DNA from 3 places in the Streptacidiphilus jeojiensis genome. Region 2 is predicted to be linked to each of the others. Evidence: riboswitches for the same ligand, from Rfam matches in the RefSeq annotation. Region 2 holds a riboswitch; each other region holds the start of a gene.

Evidence for each region. Region 2 has a riboswitch for ZMP and ZTP ahead of ABUW04_RS08330 (serine hydroxymethyltransferase). Riboswitches for the same ligand answer to the same signal wherever they lie in the genome.
Region 1: another riboswitch for ZMP and ZTP. It lies ahead of ABUW04_RS32950 (phosphoribosylaminoimidazolecarboxamide formyltransferase); the one in region 2 lies ahead of ABUW04_RS08330 (serine hydroxymethyltransferase).
Region 3: another riboswitch for ZMP and ZTP. It lies ahead of ABUW04_RS33900 (bifunctional 5,10-methylenetetrahydrofolate dehydrogenase/5,10-methenyltetrahydrofolate cyclohydrolase); the one in region 2 lies ahead of ABUW04_RS08330 (serine hydroxymethyltransferase).

The regions. Positions count from the first base shown of each region.
Region 1 covers NZ_JBEUKS010000015.1:77,892-83,237, reverse strand. The annotation lists gene ABUW04_RS32955 (hypothetical protein) at 1-659, opposite strand, end outside; gene ABUW04_RS32950 (phosphoribosylaminoimidazolecarboxamide formyltransferase) at 1,506-2,663, opposite strand; ZMP/ZTP riboswitch at 2,698-2,782, opposite strand; partial or broken gene ABUW04_RS32945 (transposase) at 2,820-3,280, opposite strand; gene ABUW04_RS32940 (IS30 family transposase) at 3,356-4,543, shown strand; gene ABUW04_RS32935 (NACHT domain-containing protein) at 4,898-5,346, opposite strand, start outside.
Region 2 covers NZ_JBEUKS010000002.1:554,578-559,923, reverse strand. The annotation lists gene ABUW04_RS08330 (serine hydroxymethyltransferase) at 67-1,329, opposite strand; ZMP/ZTP riboswitch at 1,363-1,451, opposite strand; gene ABUW04_RS08325 (malate dehydrogenase) at 1,493-2,482, opposite strand; gene ABUW04_RS08320 (hypothetical protein) at 2,999-3,877, shown strand; gene ABUW04_RS08315 (hypothetical protein) at 3,874-5,094, shown strand; gene ABUW04_RS08310 (effector-associated constant component EACC1) at 5,091-5,346, shown strand, end outside.
Region 3 covers NZ_JBEUKS010000016.1:69,749-75,094, forward strand. The annotation lists gene pucD (xanthine dehydrogenase subunit D) at 1-741, shown strand, start outside; gene ABUW04_RS33890 (NCS2 family permease) at 1,049-2,551, shown strand; gene ABUW04_RS33895 (XdhC family protein) at 2,599-3,792, shown strand; ZMP/ZTP riboswitch at 3,830-3,915, shown strand; gene ABUW04_RS33900 (bifunctional 5,10-methylenetetrahydrofolate dehydrogenase/5,10-methenyltetrahydrofolate cyclohydrolase) at 3,936-4,784, shown strand; gene ABUW04_RS33905 (sugar porter family MFS transporter) at 4,925-5,346, shown strand, end outside.

The sequences.
Region 1 (5,346 bases), on a different contig from region 2:
TTGAGAACACCCTGAGTGTGCTTGCAGACCTCCTTGCAGATCCTGCGGACGCGGAGTTGCACGTTGAAGAAGAAGGCGGCCGCAGAGAAGCCCAGCGTGAGGTAGACGCTGATGGGGACCGTTGTCAACGCGGCGCGAAGCGCAAGCGCCGCTCCGAAGGCGAAGAGCAGCATGAATCCGCTGTGGACGATCAGAGCGCGGCGAATTCGCCCAGCGTAGGGGTGATCGTCCAGTGCGTACGACTGCGGCTCCATCAACGATGAAGCGGTCCGCGCTGCAACAGCCAATGAAATCGCCAGGAACCCAGCGTCGGTGCGTTCCTCGGCGAGCAAAGACAGGACGAGTGCGCATCCGAAGGACACTATGAGCAGGAGGTAGGCCCACTTGGGCGCTCGGTTGTGCAGCCAGTTCGCGCATCGGTCCCACCAGCGCGGCACAGTGAACAGCAGCGCCGTGCCCTGGACTACGAATAGGGCAACGCCCGTGCCACCGAACACGATCACGGCACGCTTCGACGGCAGGACCAGCAGCGCCACCACGAACAGCAGTGCGAACCCGAGCAGAGCCTTGCCCTGGAAGCGCTCGACCGCGGAACCTCGTGGACGGAATGCAGCCCGGGAGTTCCAGCCTCGCGCCAGTCCTTCAATCGCTCCAGCCATGACCGGTTCCTCCTCGTGAGACCCGTCGCCAGCAGGCTTGAGATCCTGGCCTGGCGTCGGTCTGCCACCTGCGCCGCGTGGATAAACGAGGCTTGAGCAAGGTCAGAGCTGCGGTGCGGGGCACAGCCAGGACGGTGAGGCCGCTCAAACCACCGCTCGTACCGGCCGTACCCTCTGCGGTCGACCACCCAGCGACGGTGGCCACCAACCGGAATCCGCCGGAATCCCGGAACTCATCCAGGCGGTGAAGCGTGGATGCGGCTGCTGTTGTAGCACAGAACGTCAGCCGAATCCTCTCCCTGAACGAGTGCTGGGCAGGCCCAGGGGCGGTCGTGAGGCAGCTCGGCAGAACCCGGGGCACCGGACCACCGACCGGGTGCGTCATTCCTTCGCTTGGCTTGTGAGCCGGCTCGCGGTTGCGGCAGTCACGACGCCCCGACCCGCGCTTTTGGCGTCGATCAGCTCACGCCCTGGGCCCCGTGGACACCCGGCAAGACGGCTCCGCAGCCAGACGCCATCGTCTACCCAGCTGAACGATCATTCTCGGATAGGAACTCAGTGAGGTGGCGCACGATGAGTCGGGTGAGTTCGTTGGTGATCGTGTCGCGGCCGACGGTCGGGGGGCCAGGACGTAGCCGACAGTCACGGACTCGACGGTGCGCACCAGAATCCAGGCGGTGGATTCCACCGGTTCCGCTGTGGATCGGTACTGGGACAGGAGTGCGGTGGTGACTAGTGCTCTGACCGGGATGGTTCACCGGGTTGCCGACACACCCGACTTGTGGGCTTCCAGGCGGATGGTCTTGAGCTCCCCACCGCGTGGGGTGGGGAGCTCGATCTTGGTCCTCAGTGGTGGAAGAGCCTGAGTCCGGTGCGGGTGAGGGTGATCTGATGCTCGCGGCAGGCGTCCTCGACTTCCGTGGACCGGATTGATCCGCCCGGTTCGGCGATGTAGGCGACGCCGTGCTGGTGGGCGTGGTCGACGTTGTCGCGGAACGGCAACGCGCCGTCCGAGACGAATGCCACCTCTGCCAGGCTCCCGAGCCACTGCGTGCGCTGCTCGTCCGTCAGCTCGGGTGCGGGTGCGGACAGGGCTGTCGACAGGCGTGTGCTCTCGTCCGGGGTGAGGTCGCCCTCGATGAAGCGGATCTGCCAGTTGATTCGGTCCTGGCGCCGGGTGTCCGGCTGGAAGGCGAGTGCACGGACAGCCGGGTGGCGTCGCAGCCACCAGGTATCGGTCTTCGCGCCGGCCAAGCGGGTGCAGTCCACGCGAGACTGCTGGCCGGCACCGATCCCCAGAGTCACCCCACCACGCAGGTAGCACACGGAGTTGGACTGCGTGTAGCGCAGGACCGCCAGGCCCAGCAGGAGATCCTCGGCTGCCGTGGTCGGCAGCGTGCCGCATACGACGTTGTCCAGCAGAGCGGTGGACAGCGTCACCTCGTCGCGCCGCTGGGACAGCCGCAGGCCGAACACCTCCCGTGTCTCGTACTGCGGGGGCGCGAACGCTTGGTCCGCTTCCATGACCAGGAAGCGGCCGTTCTTCTTCTTGCTGAGCGTTGTGACGGTGCCGGGAGCGTAGCCGGGGGCGATGACGCCGTCGCAGACCACGCGGGACAGCAGTTCGGCGAGCTCGGTGTCGACCGGGTGCGACACCGCGGCGAAGTCGCCGTAGGAGGACTTCGGATCGGCGTCGCGAGCACGCAGATATGCGCTGGTGATCGCGCCGACGCTGTCGCGGTCGATGCTGTAGAGCTCGGCGGTGACGTCATCGACGGGGCCGGCCACGGCCGCACCGGCGGGCGAGACGTGCTTGAAGGAGGCAGCAGCCGGCCGGTTCAGGACCCGGCTCGCCTCCAGCGCCAGCTGCCAACTGTTGAGTGCGTCCAGCATGTTGATGTAGGACGGGCTGCCCTGCAGCACCCGGACCGGCCATCGGCCGAGCTGCACCGGCACGGTAGTCGCCGCCTCCTGCTGCGGGTTGATCCCATAGCGCAGATCCACGTCATAGCCTCCTGTGTCAGCGGGACATCACTGACGCAGGCGCCCAGGCGGTCGACGCTCACGCGGGAAATCGGCCGCTCCCCGGTGGATCTCCACCTTCGCCAGTTGCGACCGGACACGATGCTACCCGCAGGAGCGCGCACATCGTTGCGCCGGTCATGCCGCCAGCGCCAGCGGGCGTCCGCCCCACCGCACGCCCTTCTCACTACGGATGCGGGGCGCTCCTTACGTTGGGCGGCCAGGACGTCGGGATGGCGGGCGTTGGCGTTGCGCCAACGCAGGTAGGCGTGCAGCTCGCGGGTCTGGACCGTATGGTTCGGGTGGCTGGAGTTCGCGAGGGTGAACTGCCGTAGAGGGCCAAAGTGCGCTTCGATCGGGTTGGCCCAGGAGGCGTTGGTCGGTGTGAAGCACAGGTGGACGTTGTTGTTTCGGGCCCAGCGGCGGATCTTCTTGCCGTTGTGGGCGGAGAGGTTGTCCAGGATCACGTAGACCGGGGCGCCGTCGGGGCGGGCGGCCCGGATCGAGCGGAGGGCGGCGAGGCTGTTCGCGGCTCCCTTGCGGCGTCGGTTGACGCCCCAGAGGGTGTCGTCGCCGATCGAGTAGCAGCCGTGGAAGTAGGTGTGTCGTTGCTTCCGCAAAACTAACCCCCAGGTGATTCCTGGGTTCTAAAGCTTGTCGCAACATCCGTGATCATGATGGGTGTGTTGATGGGCATACGAGGTCGCAAGCGTCGACTTGATCTGGAGGCCGAGTACTGGCGCCTGCTGCAGTCGGGGGTGGGCACGGTCGAGGCGTGCAAGCTGGTCGGAATCGGCAGGAAGACCGGCTACCGGTGGCGGGCGGAGAACGGAGGTCTGCCACCCGAGCGGATGCCGGAGACCGAGCACTCGGGCCGCTACCTGTCGCTGCTGGAGCGCAAGCGCATCGCGACGCTGCGCGAACGCGGTCTGACCATGACGGAGATCGCGTCCCGGATCGGCCGGTCGACCTCGACGGTGAGCCGCGAACTGCGCCGCAACATGCTCGAACACGACAAGGGCGTCTACGACGCCGACATGGCCCACCACCGCTCCCGCGAGCGAGCCTGCCGCCCGAGCCGGCCGAAGCTGCAGACCGACACCGAACTGCGCGCCGAGGTCCAGGCCAGGCTCGATCTCGAATGGAGCCCGGAACAGATCGCCGCCCACCTGCGCATCCTGTGGCCGGACCAGCCCGACCGACACCTGTGCCACGAGACCATCTACCGGGCCCTCTACCAGGGTGCCAAGGACGCTCTGAGCAGAACACTCACCAAGAAGCTGCGGACCGGACGGGCCCTGCGCAAGCGCCGTCGCAGCGGCGGCGCACGGGCACAGCGGTTCCAGACGCCAGCCAGGCTCATCCACGATCGCCCCGTAGTGGTCGAGCTGCGCGAGCGCGTCGGCGACTGGGAAGGCGACCTCGTCGTCGGCCGCGGCAACAGGTCCGCCGTCGCCACCCGGGTCGACCGCCGCACCCGTCTGCTGCGGCTGATTCCACTGCCCGACGGCCACGATTTCGCCAGAGTCTGCGACGCCATCACGGCCGCGATGGCCCCCTTCCCGGCCAGCGCAAGGATGACGCTGACGTGGGACCCGGGCAGCGAGATGTCCCGTCACTACGAACTGGCGCCCCTGTTCCGAGACGGCGTGTTCTTCGCCTATCCGGCCAGCCCCTGGCAGCGCGGCACGAACGAGAACACGAACGGACTGCTGCGGCAGTACCTGCCGAAGGGCACAGACCTGTCCGTGCACACCGCCGAAGAGCTACGCGCGATCGAGGAACGGCTCAACAGCCGACCCCGAAAAACCCTGGGATGGCGAACTCCCGTCCATGCGTTCGCCGCCGCTCTGACAGCATGAGACCAGCAACGTTGCGACGATCATGCGAATCCGCCCTTCGGTAACAGCGACCAGCGCGACCCCGAACGAGGCCCTCGCCGGTAGGACCGCGAACTGGGTATACCGACCGGCTTTCGTGCCCAGGCCGGTGCGGTGACGGGGAGACTATCCGTACGATCGTGTGTCGATCTTCGAAGCACGGCTGAGCGCTGAGGTTCACGAGCCGCCCCTCGGGAGTGTCATCGGCTACCTGTGGGCTTGATTCGGTTTGACGGACACCTGGGATCAGGGGCTTCGGTCCCGGAGAGAAGATGTCCATCGTGGAGTGCATGGGGAAGATGAAGCCGCGCCCTCGCCGCTCATTCGCGCCAGAGTTCAAGGCCGAGATCGTCGAGCTGTGCCGCCGGGGTGACCGCTCGGTCGGTCAGATCGCCAAGGACTTCGACCTGACTTGTCCACCTGGTTCAGTGTCTTGGCCGCCCACGCGCGGTCACCGGTGTCCAGGGTGGTGTCGTCGGCAAGGCGACCCAACAGGACCAGACTGGCTTCCTTGTCGACCCGGATCAGTGTCTCGGCCGCCCAGGCGCGGTCGCCGCTGTCCAGGGTGATGTCGGAGGCGAGGCGGGCCAGGTGGGCCGCGCCGGCTTCCTTGTCCACCCGGGCCAGTGCCTCCGCCGCCCTCAGTCGGTAGCCGTGGTACAGGGCGGTGTCGTCGGCAAGGCGAATCAGCTGGGCCGCACCGGCTTCGCTGTCCACCCGGGCCAGTGCCTCCGCCGCCTGCACCCGGAAATCGTGGTAGACGGTGGTGCCGCCGGCAAGGCGAT
Region 2 (5,346 bases):
TTAGGCGGCGGAGCGGAAGGCCCGCGCCCCGACAGGGGCGCGGGGAACTGCGCGAACAGCGACCCGCTACGGACGGAGGGCCGACAGCCCCGGGGCCGGATACGCCCGCATCAGCTCAGCGACCTCGGCCCGCACCTTGGTGACGACCTCCCCGTCCCCCGTCACCACCCGATCGATCCACTCCGCCACCTGCGGCATCGCGTCCGCCCCGATCCCCCGCGAGGTCAGCGACGGAGTCCCGATGCGGATGCCGGACGGGTCGAACGGCTTCCTGGTGTCATAGGGCACGCTGTTGTAGTTGACCACGATCCCGGCCCGGTCCAGCGCCTTGGCCGCCACCTTGCCGGGCACCCCCTTGCTGCTCAGGTCGATCAGCAGCAGATGGTTGTCGGTCCCGCCGGAGACCAGGTCGAACCCCCTCGCGGCGAGCTCCTCCCCCAGCGCACGCGCATTGCTGACGACCTGTCGGGCGTACCCGCGGAACTCCTCGCCGGAGGCCTCCCGCAGGGCGACCGCGATGGCCGCGGTGGTCTGGTTGTGCGGCCCGCCCTGCAGCCCGGGGAAGACCGCCCGGTCCAGCGCCCGGGCGTGCTCCTCGGTGGACATCAGCATCGCGCCCCGGGGCCCGCGCAGCGTCTTGTGGGTGGTGGTGGAGATGACGTCCGCGTACCCGACCGGCGACGGGTGGGCACCGCCCGCGACCAGCCCGGCGATGTGCGCGATGTCCGCGACCAGCACCGCGCCGACCTCGCGGGCGATCTCCGCGAACGCGGGGAAGTCGATGGTGCGCGGCACCGCCGTGCCCCCGCAGAAGATCACCTTGGGCCGCTCCTTGAGCGCCAGCTCCCGCACCTGGTCCAGGTCGGTCCGCCCGCGCGTCTCAGAGTCGCCGTCCCGGCGGACCCCGTACTGCACGCCGCGGAACCAGGAGCCGGTGGCGGAGACGCCCCAGCCGTGGGTGAGGTGGCCGCCCATCGGCAGCGCCATGCCCAGCACGGTGTCGCCGGGCTTGAGGAAGGCCAGGTAGACGGCGAGGTTGGCGGGCGAGCCGGAGTAGGGCTGGACATTGGCGTGCTCCACGCCGAACAGCGCCTTGGCCCGCTCGATCGCCAGCGTCTCGACCTGGTCGATGTTCTGCTGGCCCTCGTAGTAGCGCTTGCCGGGGTAGCCCTCGGAGTACTTGTTCTGCAGCACCGTGCCGGAGGCTTCCAGCACCGCGGCGGAGACGTAGTTCTCACTGGGGATCAGTCGCAGCGTGTCGGCCTGCAGCCGCTCCTCGGCGGCGACCAGGGCGGCGATCTCGGGGTCCGTGCTCTGCAACGCGCTCATGCGGCGTCCTCCGGGTCGTCCATCGAATGGTGACCCGGGTGCCCAGGCGTACGGCACTCCGGCGGCGGTGCTCCGTCGCTCCCTCGTGGTTGCTTCCACGTGCGCCAGTCGCGACAGCCCCCACCCTAACGGGTGGGGGCTGTCGGTTGCGAAGGGGATGTGACTAGATCAGGCCGAGGCCCGCGACCGCGTCCCGCTCCTCGATGAGCTCGGCGACCGACGCGTCGATCCGGGCCCGCGAGAAGTCGTTGATGTCCAGGCCCTGGACGATCTCGAACCTGCCGTCCTTCGCGGTGACCGGGAAGGAGGAGATGATGCCCTCGGGCACGCCGTAGGAGCCGTCGGAGACCACACCGGCCGAGGTCCAGTCGCCCTCGGCGGTGCCGTTGGTCCAGGTGAAGACGTGGTCGATGGCGGCGTTGGCGGCCGAGGCGGCCGAGGAGGCGCCGCGGGCGTCGATGATGGCGGCGCCGCGCTTGGCCACGGTCGGGATGAAGAAGTCCGACAGCCAGGCGTCGTCCGAGATGGCCTTGGCCGCGTTCTCGCCGTTGACCTCGGCGTGGAAGACGTCGGGGTACTGGGTGGCGGAGTGGTTGCCCCAGATCGTCAGCTTCTTGATCTCGGAGACCGAGACGCCGAGCTTCTTGGAGAGCTGGGCCACCGCGCGGTTGTGGTCCAGGCGGGTCATCGCGGTGAAGCGGTCCGCCGGTACGTCCGGGGCGTTGCGCTGGGCGATCAGCGCGTTGGTGTTGGCCGGGTTGCCGACGACCAGGACCCGGATGTCGTCCGCGGCGTTGTCGTTGATGGCCTTGCCCTGCGGGCCGAAGATGCCGCCGTTGGCGGAGAGCAGGTCACCGCGCTCCATGCCGGCGGTGCGCGGGCGGGCGCCCACCAGCAGACCGACGTTGGCGCCCTCGAAGCCCTTGTTCGGGTCGTCGAAGATGTCGATGCCGGCCAGCAGCGGGAAGGCGCAGTCGTCGAGCTCCATCGCGGTGCCCTCGGCGGCCTTGACGCCCTGCGGGATCTCCAGCAGACGCAGCTTCACCGGCACGTCGGGGCCGAGGAGGTGGCCGGAGGCGATGCGGAACAGCAGCGCGTAGCCGATCTGTCCGGCTGCGCCGGTGACGGTGACGTTGACGGGAGTGCTGGTCATGGTTGACGTCTCCTGCTGGTGCCTTTGGGTGGTCAGGAGCTTCTTTCGAACGTCGGAGCACCTGATCGGTCTCTTGACTTCAAGAGACCGCTGACAGGCTATCCCAGGAGGGGGGTTCCTGGTGACGCCCCGGCGGACCTCCCGGGGCGTCCTTCGTCACGTTTGCCACACGCTTATGCCGGATCGGCATAAGTCCAGTTCAAGCCAGCATTTCAGACTGGGTTTCGCAACCCTGATTCCATTGGCGAAGTCAGCTGGTCGAGGTCAGATCCAAGCAAGGCCGTGGGCCGCGCACAGTTCGCGGACTCCGCCGGGCGTGTCATGGCCGGATTGCACTGGTCCCTGCACGACCAGGACGATCCCGCCCTCGCCGAACCAGGCGCCCGGCCGAGCCGCTCTCCCCTTACCAGACACCGAGGGATCGGGGTTGACTTCCGACATTTCCGCTGAATCCGGTGCGATGTTGTGCCAAGCTTATTGTCCTGATTGATGGTGAAGTATTGAGGGGGGCGCCTTATGTTCATCGCTGAGAGCAATGCGTTACCAGGCTGGCGCGGCGGCGACGGAAACGCCGCCTATCTCGACAAGACCCTGCGGTTCCAGCCGATCGAGATGCACCTCAACGAGAGTGTCAGTAGCAAGTTCCTGAAGCTTCTGCTGCTCCGGAGCTTCCTGGTGTCATTCCTCCTGTACCTGGCGGGTTTCCTGTTCGGAGTGGTACTGCTCCTCATCGGGGGCTCGGCCGTCGGCTTCGGCTGGCTGGTCTTCTGCGGCCTCGTCTCGACGGTCGTCTTCTGGGTTGTCCTGCTCTTCTCCCGCTTGCCCGAGGACATCGCCGAGTGGCGAGTGCTGCTGGCCGAGCGGTACGGCCGCCGCGACCAGGCGTACCTCGGCATCCGCCAGGTGCTGAGCACACGCGGTTTTCCGGTGGGGGTCGAGGAGAAGGACGGCCGGCTGATCCTCAGGGAGAGCAGCTACGTCGTCTACATCTCGGTCTTCACCTACGGCAGCAGCCTGTACCTCGGCTGGATGATGTGGCGATCGCGTCGGGGCTACCAGCTCATCGGCCAGTACATCCGCGACATGGTGCAGGGTCTGCAGGGCCGTAACACGATCGAGTTGCAGATCCTGCGGAGCGAGCGCGTCCGTGCCCTGCGGGAGGCCGCGCACATCGCCTGCAGGGAGGGACTGGCCGTGGCACTCTCCGACAGCGACGGAGGCTGGCCCGATCCGCAGGTGGAGCCGCAGCCCTCGTACGGCGGTGGGATTCCGGGACCCACCCCGGCACCGTACGAGGCGTACGGGCCGTACGGCTCGGTGGGGGCCCCGCCGATCCCCGTCACGCCGCCGACACCACCGTACGGAGCTCAGGACGGGCAGGGCGGGCTGCGTTGATCACCGCCCAGGACGGATTCGTCGATCTGTCGTGGGCGGGGGCGGCGTGGTGCGTCACCGGGGTCCGGCTGGAGCCGGACCCCACCATCGCCCGCAACGCCTCGGCCCTCGGTCTGCCGGAGGAGGAGCGCCGCCGTCGAGCCGTCGCGCGAGAGCGCGCCTGGCTCACCGACGCGTGGGCCCCGGACGGCCGCTGCTGGGAACTGCGCTACCGTCCCAGTGGGCGGCACGACGGCCGCCTTGACTGCGCTCTGCTGGCCCGCGCCCACGGACCCACGCCGGAGGCCGCCCGCACCGCGGCGTACCGGTTGCGCGAGCACCTCGACCGCCTGCCTTCATCGGTCCGCGCCATCCCGCTCGACACGCCCCGGCTCACCTCCTGCCTGCGGCCCTTCGAGCCGGCCGAGTCGGCCCGGCCGACCGAGATCCGTCCCCGGGTGCACTGGAGCAGGCTCGCCCGCGCGGATGCGGCCTTCCCGTACGGCCTGTACGTGGATGCGCTGGCCGCCGAGCCCATCTCCTGGGAGCCGTTGTGGACCGAACTCACCCGGATCAACGGGATGTTCACTCTCGGGATCCGCCTCGAACCGATGCCTTGGCGCCATCAGGACGCGGCGATGCTGGACCGGCTGATCACCGAGTACTCGGCGCTGGAGCGGCCCGGCCGGTTCAACCCCGCCATCGGCCGACAGGAGGCGGCCCTGCCGTTCGCCCAGCAGGCCGTCGCCCGCTACTCCCGGCTCCGACATGTGGCGTCGACCGAATGCGCGTACCGCCTCCGCGCCACCCTGGCCTGTGCGGACCAGGCCACCGATCAGTCCGCTGCCCAGGCCGCGTACCTGCTGGCCGCGGCGTTCGGCGGACCCGGCCAGGAGGGGTCGCGTGCGGTCGTGCGGCCCGTTCAGGACCTGGAGGAACGCCGGGCCGCCTGGTATGCGTTCACCCATCTGCACGACGAGTGGCTGCCCCGAACCCGCCAGCAGGAATTCCCCTACGCTTTCGGTGAGTTCGAGCGGATGCTGGCGGACCGGGTCGGCGTGCCCGAAGCCTCGGCCGTCTTCCGGCTGCCCACTGGGACCAGTGGGCACCTGCCGCTGTTCACCGTCAGCGCGCCCGCCGGAGCCACTACGGCACCCGCCACCGTGCCGCCCGGTATCGCCTCCGAATACGGACTGCCACAGCCGCCCCCGGGATTCACCGACGGAAGGACCCCATGACCCACGTCACTCTCACCTTCGACGGACCGAAGGAAGAAGCCGGCGAACTGCACCGGTCCCTCGCCGCCTGGCTGGGCATGGACGGACGGCTGGGGCGTGCCATCCGACTGGTCGAGGAGCCACCGCCGCCCGGCGCACTCGGCGGTCTTGCCGCCGCGGTCGAACTGGTCACCGCGAGCGCTCCCGTGCTCAGCGCCGCCGTCGGCGCAATCGGCTACTGGCTCGGCCAGCGCATGACCGGCAGCCCGATCA
Region 3 (5,346 bases), on a different contig from region 2:
CACCCGGCCAACACCGAGGTCGGCTCGGCGGGCTCCACCTCCGCCTCCCGGCAGACCTACATGACCGGCGGCGCGGTGAAGCTGGCCGCCGAGGCGGTCCGCAACGAGCTGTTCAACCTGGGGCGTTCGCGCTACGGCTGGACCTACAACGACCTTTCGCTGATCGGCGGCAAGGTCGTCTCCGCCTCGGCCGGCGTGCTGATTTCCATGGTGGACCTGCTCGGCGACCAGGCGATCGACCTGACCCGCGAGCACCACCACCGGCCCACCGTCCCCTTCGACAAGGAGACCGGGCAGGGCTTCGGCCACGTCCAGTACACCTTCTGCGCGCACCGCGCGGTAGTGGACGTGGACGTGGAGCTGGGCCTGGTGAAGGTGGTCGAGCTGGCCGCCGCCCAGGACGTCGGCAAGGCGCTGAACCCGCTGTCGGTGATCGGCCAGATCCAGGGCGGCTCCACCCAGGGCCTGGGCCTGGCCGTGATGGAGGAGATCATCACCAAGGACGGGAAGGTGCGCAATCCCTCCTTCACCGACTACCTGATCCCCACCATCCTGGACACCCCGCCGCAGCCGGTCGAGATCATGGAACTGGCCGACCCCAACGCCCCGTACGGGCTGCGCGGCGTCGGCGAGGCCCCCACCCTCTCCTCCACGCCGGCCATCGTCTCGGCCATCCGCGCCGCGACCGGCCTGGCCCTGAACCGGGTGCCGGTCCGTCCGGAACACATCACCGGGACCTGAGGGTCCGTCATGAACCTCCCCGGGGCGGCCGTCCTGTCTTCCCACAGATCCGCCCCGGGGTTGCACCACCGCAGTAGCCGCAGTATCCGCACCACCGCAGTACCGAGCCGCAGTACCGAGGTACAGGCATGAACCACCAGGCGCACGACCGGATCAGCACCACCGCCCGTACACCGCTCTCGCCGGAGCCGTACGGACGGACAGCACCACCTGCGAGCCGCACCGTCCCCTGTTCCCCTACCAGACGGGCCATCAGGCCGGCCGCGAGCCCCACCCCAACCCCCTATGAACCTTGGGAGTGGAACCCGTGACCCAGATCCCCACGGAATCCAGAGTTACCGCCGAGACCGACGCGGACGCCACCTCGTCCCCGTCCCCGTCGTCGGCCCATCCCGCGCCGAAGAACGCGCTGGACGCCTATTTCAAGATCAGCGCCCGTGGCTCGTCCATCGGCAACGAGATCCGCGGCGGCCTCACCACCTTCATGGCGATGGCCTACATCCTGCTGTTGAACCCGATCATCCTCTCGGTCGCGGACGTCAACGGCGCCCATCTGAACCACGCTCAGGTCACCACCGCCACCGCCCTGGCGGCGGCGGTCACCACCATCCTGCTCGGCGTGGTCGGCAACGCCCCGCTCGCCGCGGCGGCCGGGCTCAGCGTCTCCAACACCCTCGCCGCCGTGATGGCCCCGCACGTCACCTGGCCGCAGGCGATGGGCCTCTGCGTGATCTACGGCGCGCTGATCGTGATCATGGTCGTCTCCGGACTCCGAGAGATGATCATGAACGGCATCCCGCTGGCGATCAAGCACGCGATCACCATCGGCATCGGGCTGTTCATCGCACTGATCGGCCTGGTCAACGCCGGATTCGTGACCCGCGTCCCGGACGCGGCGCACTCCGACACCCCGGTCCAGCTCGGCTCCATCGGCAACCTGACCGGCTGGCCGGTGCTGATCTTCGCGATCACGCTGCTGTCGATCTTCGTGCTCCAGGTCCGCAAGGTCCGCGGCGCGATCCTGATCGGCATCGCCATCGGCACCGTGCTCTCGCTGATCCTGCAGGCGGCGCTGAACCTGCCGGCCAGCACCTGGGGCCTGTCCGTGCCCAAGTGGCCCGGCAACCCGGTCTCCGCCCCGAACTTCGGGCTCTTCGGCCACATCGACCTGTTCGGCGCCTTCGGCTCGCACGGCATGGGCGCGCTGAGCGCGGGCTTCGCGGTCTTCACCCTGGTCCTGGCCGGCTTCTTCGACGCGATGGCCACCATCATCGGCATCGGCACCGAGGCCGGGCTGGCCGACAAGCAGGGCCGGATGCCCGGACTGTCCAAGGCCCTGCTGGTGGACGGCGCCGGCGGCGCGATCGGCGGCCTGGCCGGCGCCTCGGGCCAGACGGTGTTCATCGAGTCCGCCACCGGCGTCGGCGACGGCGCCAGGACCGGCTTCGCCAGCGTGGTCACCGGCGCGGTCTTCGCCTTCATGCTCTTCTTCACCCCGCTGGCGGGCATGGTCCCGGGCCAGGTCGCCGCGGCCGCCCTGGTCGTGATCGGCTCGATGATGCTCACCCAGGCCCGCCACATCGACTGGGGCGACCGGGAGGTGGCCATCCCGGCCTTCCTCACCATCGCGCTGATGCCGTTCACCTACTCGATCACCGCGGGTGTCGGCGCCGGTGTCATCTCCTACGTGGTCATCAAGGCCGGCGCGGGCAAGTGGCGCGAGCCCGGCGTACTGATGTGGTCGCTCTCGCTGGTGTTCGTCGTCTTCTTCGCCCTGCACCCGCTGAAGGCCTGGCTCGGCATCCACTAGCCGGCCCTCCTCCCCCCATCCCCCTCCACGTTCCGAAGGAGCCACCCATGCAGGACATCGCCGAGCAGCTCGACGCCTGGCATGCAGCGGGTCGCTCCTTCGCCGTGGCCACCGTGGTGTCCGTCTCCGGGAGCGCCCCGCGCGATCCCGGGGCGGCGCTGGCCGTGGACAGCGACGGCGAGGCCGTCGGCAGCGTGTCGGGGGGATGCGTGGAGGGGGCGGTCTACGAGCTGTGCCAGTCCGCGCTCGCGTCCGGGAAGCCGGAGCTGCACCGCTTCGGCTTCTCGGACGAGGACGCCTTCGCCGTCGGTCTGACCTGCGGCGGCATCATCGACGTCTTCGTCCAGCCGGTCGTCCCCGGCGCCTCGGAGGGGCTGGACGCCGCCCTCGCCCACATCCACTCGGGCACCCCGGTGGCCCTGGTCCGCGCCGTCGCCGGACCGGCCGCCCTGCTCGGCTCCGCCCTGGCCGTCACCGGCGACACCCACCACGGCACCCTCGGCCGGTACCCGGCGCTGGAACGGGCCGCCGCCACCCACGGCCGGGCCATGCTGGACGCCGGGCGCACCGGGCAGTTCACCCTGGCCCTGGACGGCCGGCCGTGCACCCCCGACGCCACCTCGGCGGAGACCGATGCCGACTCCGAACGGACCGTCACCTTCTTCGTCGAGTCGCACGTCCCCGCCCCCCGGATGATCGTCTTCGGGGCCATCGACTTCGCCGCGGCGGTCGCCCGCATCGGCGGCTTCCTCGGTTACCACGTCACCGTCTGCGACGCCCGGCCGGTCTTCGCCACCGAGCGCCGCTTCCCCAGCGCCGACGCCGTCGTCGTCGACTGGCCGCACCGCTACCTGGACGCCGAGGTCGCCGCCGGACGGGTGGACGGCCGCACCGCGCTGTGCGTGCTGACGCACGACGCCAAGTTCGACATCCCGCTGCTGGAGCGGGCGCTGCGGCTGCCGCTGGGCTTCGTCGGCGCGATGGGGTCGCGCCGCACCCACCTGGAGCGGCTGGACCGGCTGCGCGAGGCCGGCCTGACCGAGGTCGAGCTGAACCGGCTGCGCTCCCCCATCGGGCTGGACCTCGGCGCCCGCACCCCGGAGGAGACGGCGGTCGCCGTCGCCGCCGAGATCGTCGCCCACCGCCGCGGCGGCACCTGCCTGCCGCTCAGCAGCCACAGCGGCCCGATCCACCACGACCACCCGCTGCGGGTCAGCGACCTGCCGCGCCGGATCGCGTGAGGCCCCCGGGCCCGCGAGGCGGATGACCTATGCTTCCCGGGCGGGCCGTAACTGGCGCTTGGGTGGACCACCACCGGGGAGCGACCCGCCTTCGGAGCGAAGCCGCGCGCCTGGGCACACCCTTCCAGCACCGGGATCCGCCCATGTCCGCCCAGCTCATGTCCGGTACCGCCCTCGCCCGGCAGATCGTCGAACGCTGCGCCCGGCGGGCGCAGTCCCTGTTCGAGGAGCACGGCGTCCGGCCCGCCCTCGCCACCGTCCTGGTCGGCGACGACCCGGCCTCGGTCACCTACGTCACCATGAAGCGCAACCGCTCCGCCAAGGCGGGGATCGACTCCCGCCTGGTCCGGCTGCCCGCCGAGACCACGACGGCGGAGCTGGTCGCCGCGGTGCGAGCGCTCTCCGACGACCCCGGCGTGCACGGCATCCTGCTGCAGCACCCGGTCCCCGCGCACATCGACGAGCGGGCCGCCTTCGAGGCCATCGCCCCGGCCAAGGACGTCGACGGCGTCACCATGCACTCCTTCGCCGCCATGGCCTTCGGCGAGCCCGGCTTCGCCTCCTGCACCCCGGGCGGCATCATCCGTCTCCTCGACGCCCACGGCGTGGAACTGAGCGGCCGTCAGGCCGTCGTGGTGGGCCGCAGCCCGATCCTGGGCAAGCCGATGGGCATGCTGCTGCTGGCCCGCGACGCCACCGTCACCTACTGCCACTCCCGGACCGTCGACCTGGCCTCGCACCTGGCCGCCGCCGACATCGTGGTGGCCGCCGTCGGCAGGCCCGAGTTCATCAAGGGCCGCGACCTCAAGCCCGGCGCCGTCGTCGTCGACGCCGGCTACAACCCCGGCAACGTGGGCGACGTCGACTTCGCCGGCGCGATGGAACGAGCCGCCCTGGTCACCCCGGTCCCCGGCGGAGTCGGCCCGATGACGATCGCGGTGCTGCTGGAACAGACGGTGGACGCGGCGGAGCGCGTTTTGTTCAACTTGTGACGTGTCATGTACTCCCACCTGCCCGAATTTAGGTCACTTTGACTTCACATCTTGAAGGCATATTCTCAGCTGGTTGACCAAAGTCTTCAAGCCACAGCCTTCAAGTCCGGCGAGGATGCCGGACGCCAAGGAGCACCGCAGTGACCAGCACCACCCTGCCCACGTCCGCCAGGCCCCCTCGCAGCGCCGGCGACAGTCTGGGCCACGTCATCTTCATCACCGCCGCCGCTGCCATGGGCGGCTTCCTCTTCGGCTACGACAGCTCCGTCATCAACGGCGCCACCGGTGCGATCCAGAGCAAGTACGGCATCGGCTCCGCCGAGCTGGCCCAGGTCGTCGCCATCGCGCTGATCGGCTGCGCCATCGGCGCCGCCGTGGCCGGGCGGGTCGCGGACCGGATCGGGCGCATCCGCGTCATGCAGATCGCCGCCGTGCTGTTCACCGTCAGCGCCGTCGGCTCGGCGCTCTCCTTCGCCGTGTGGGACCTCGCGCTGTGGCGCGTCATCGGCGGCTTCGGCATCGGCATGGCCTCCGTCATCGGCCCCGCCTACATAGCCGAGGT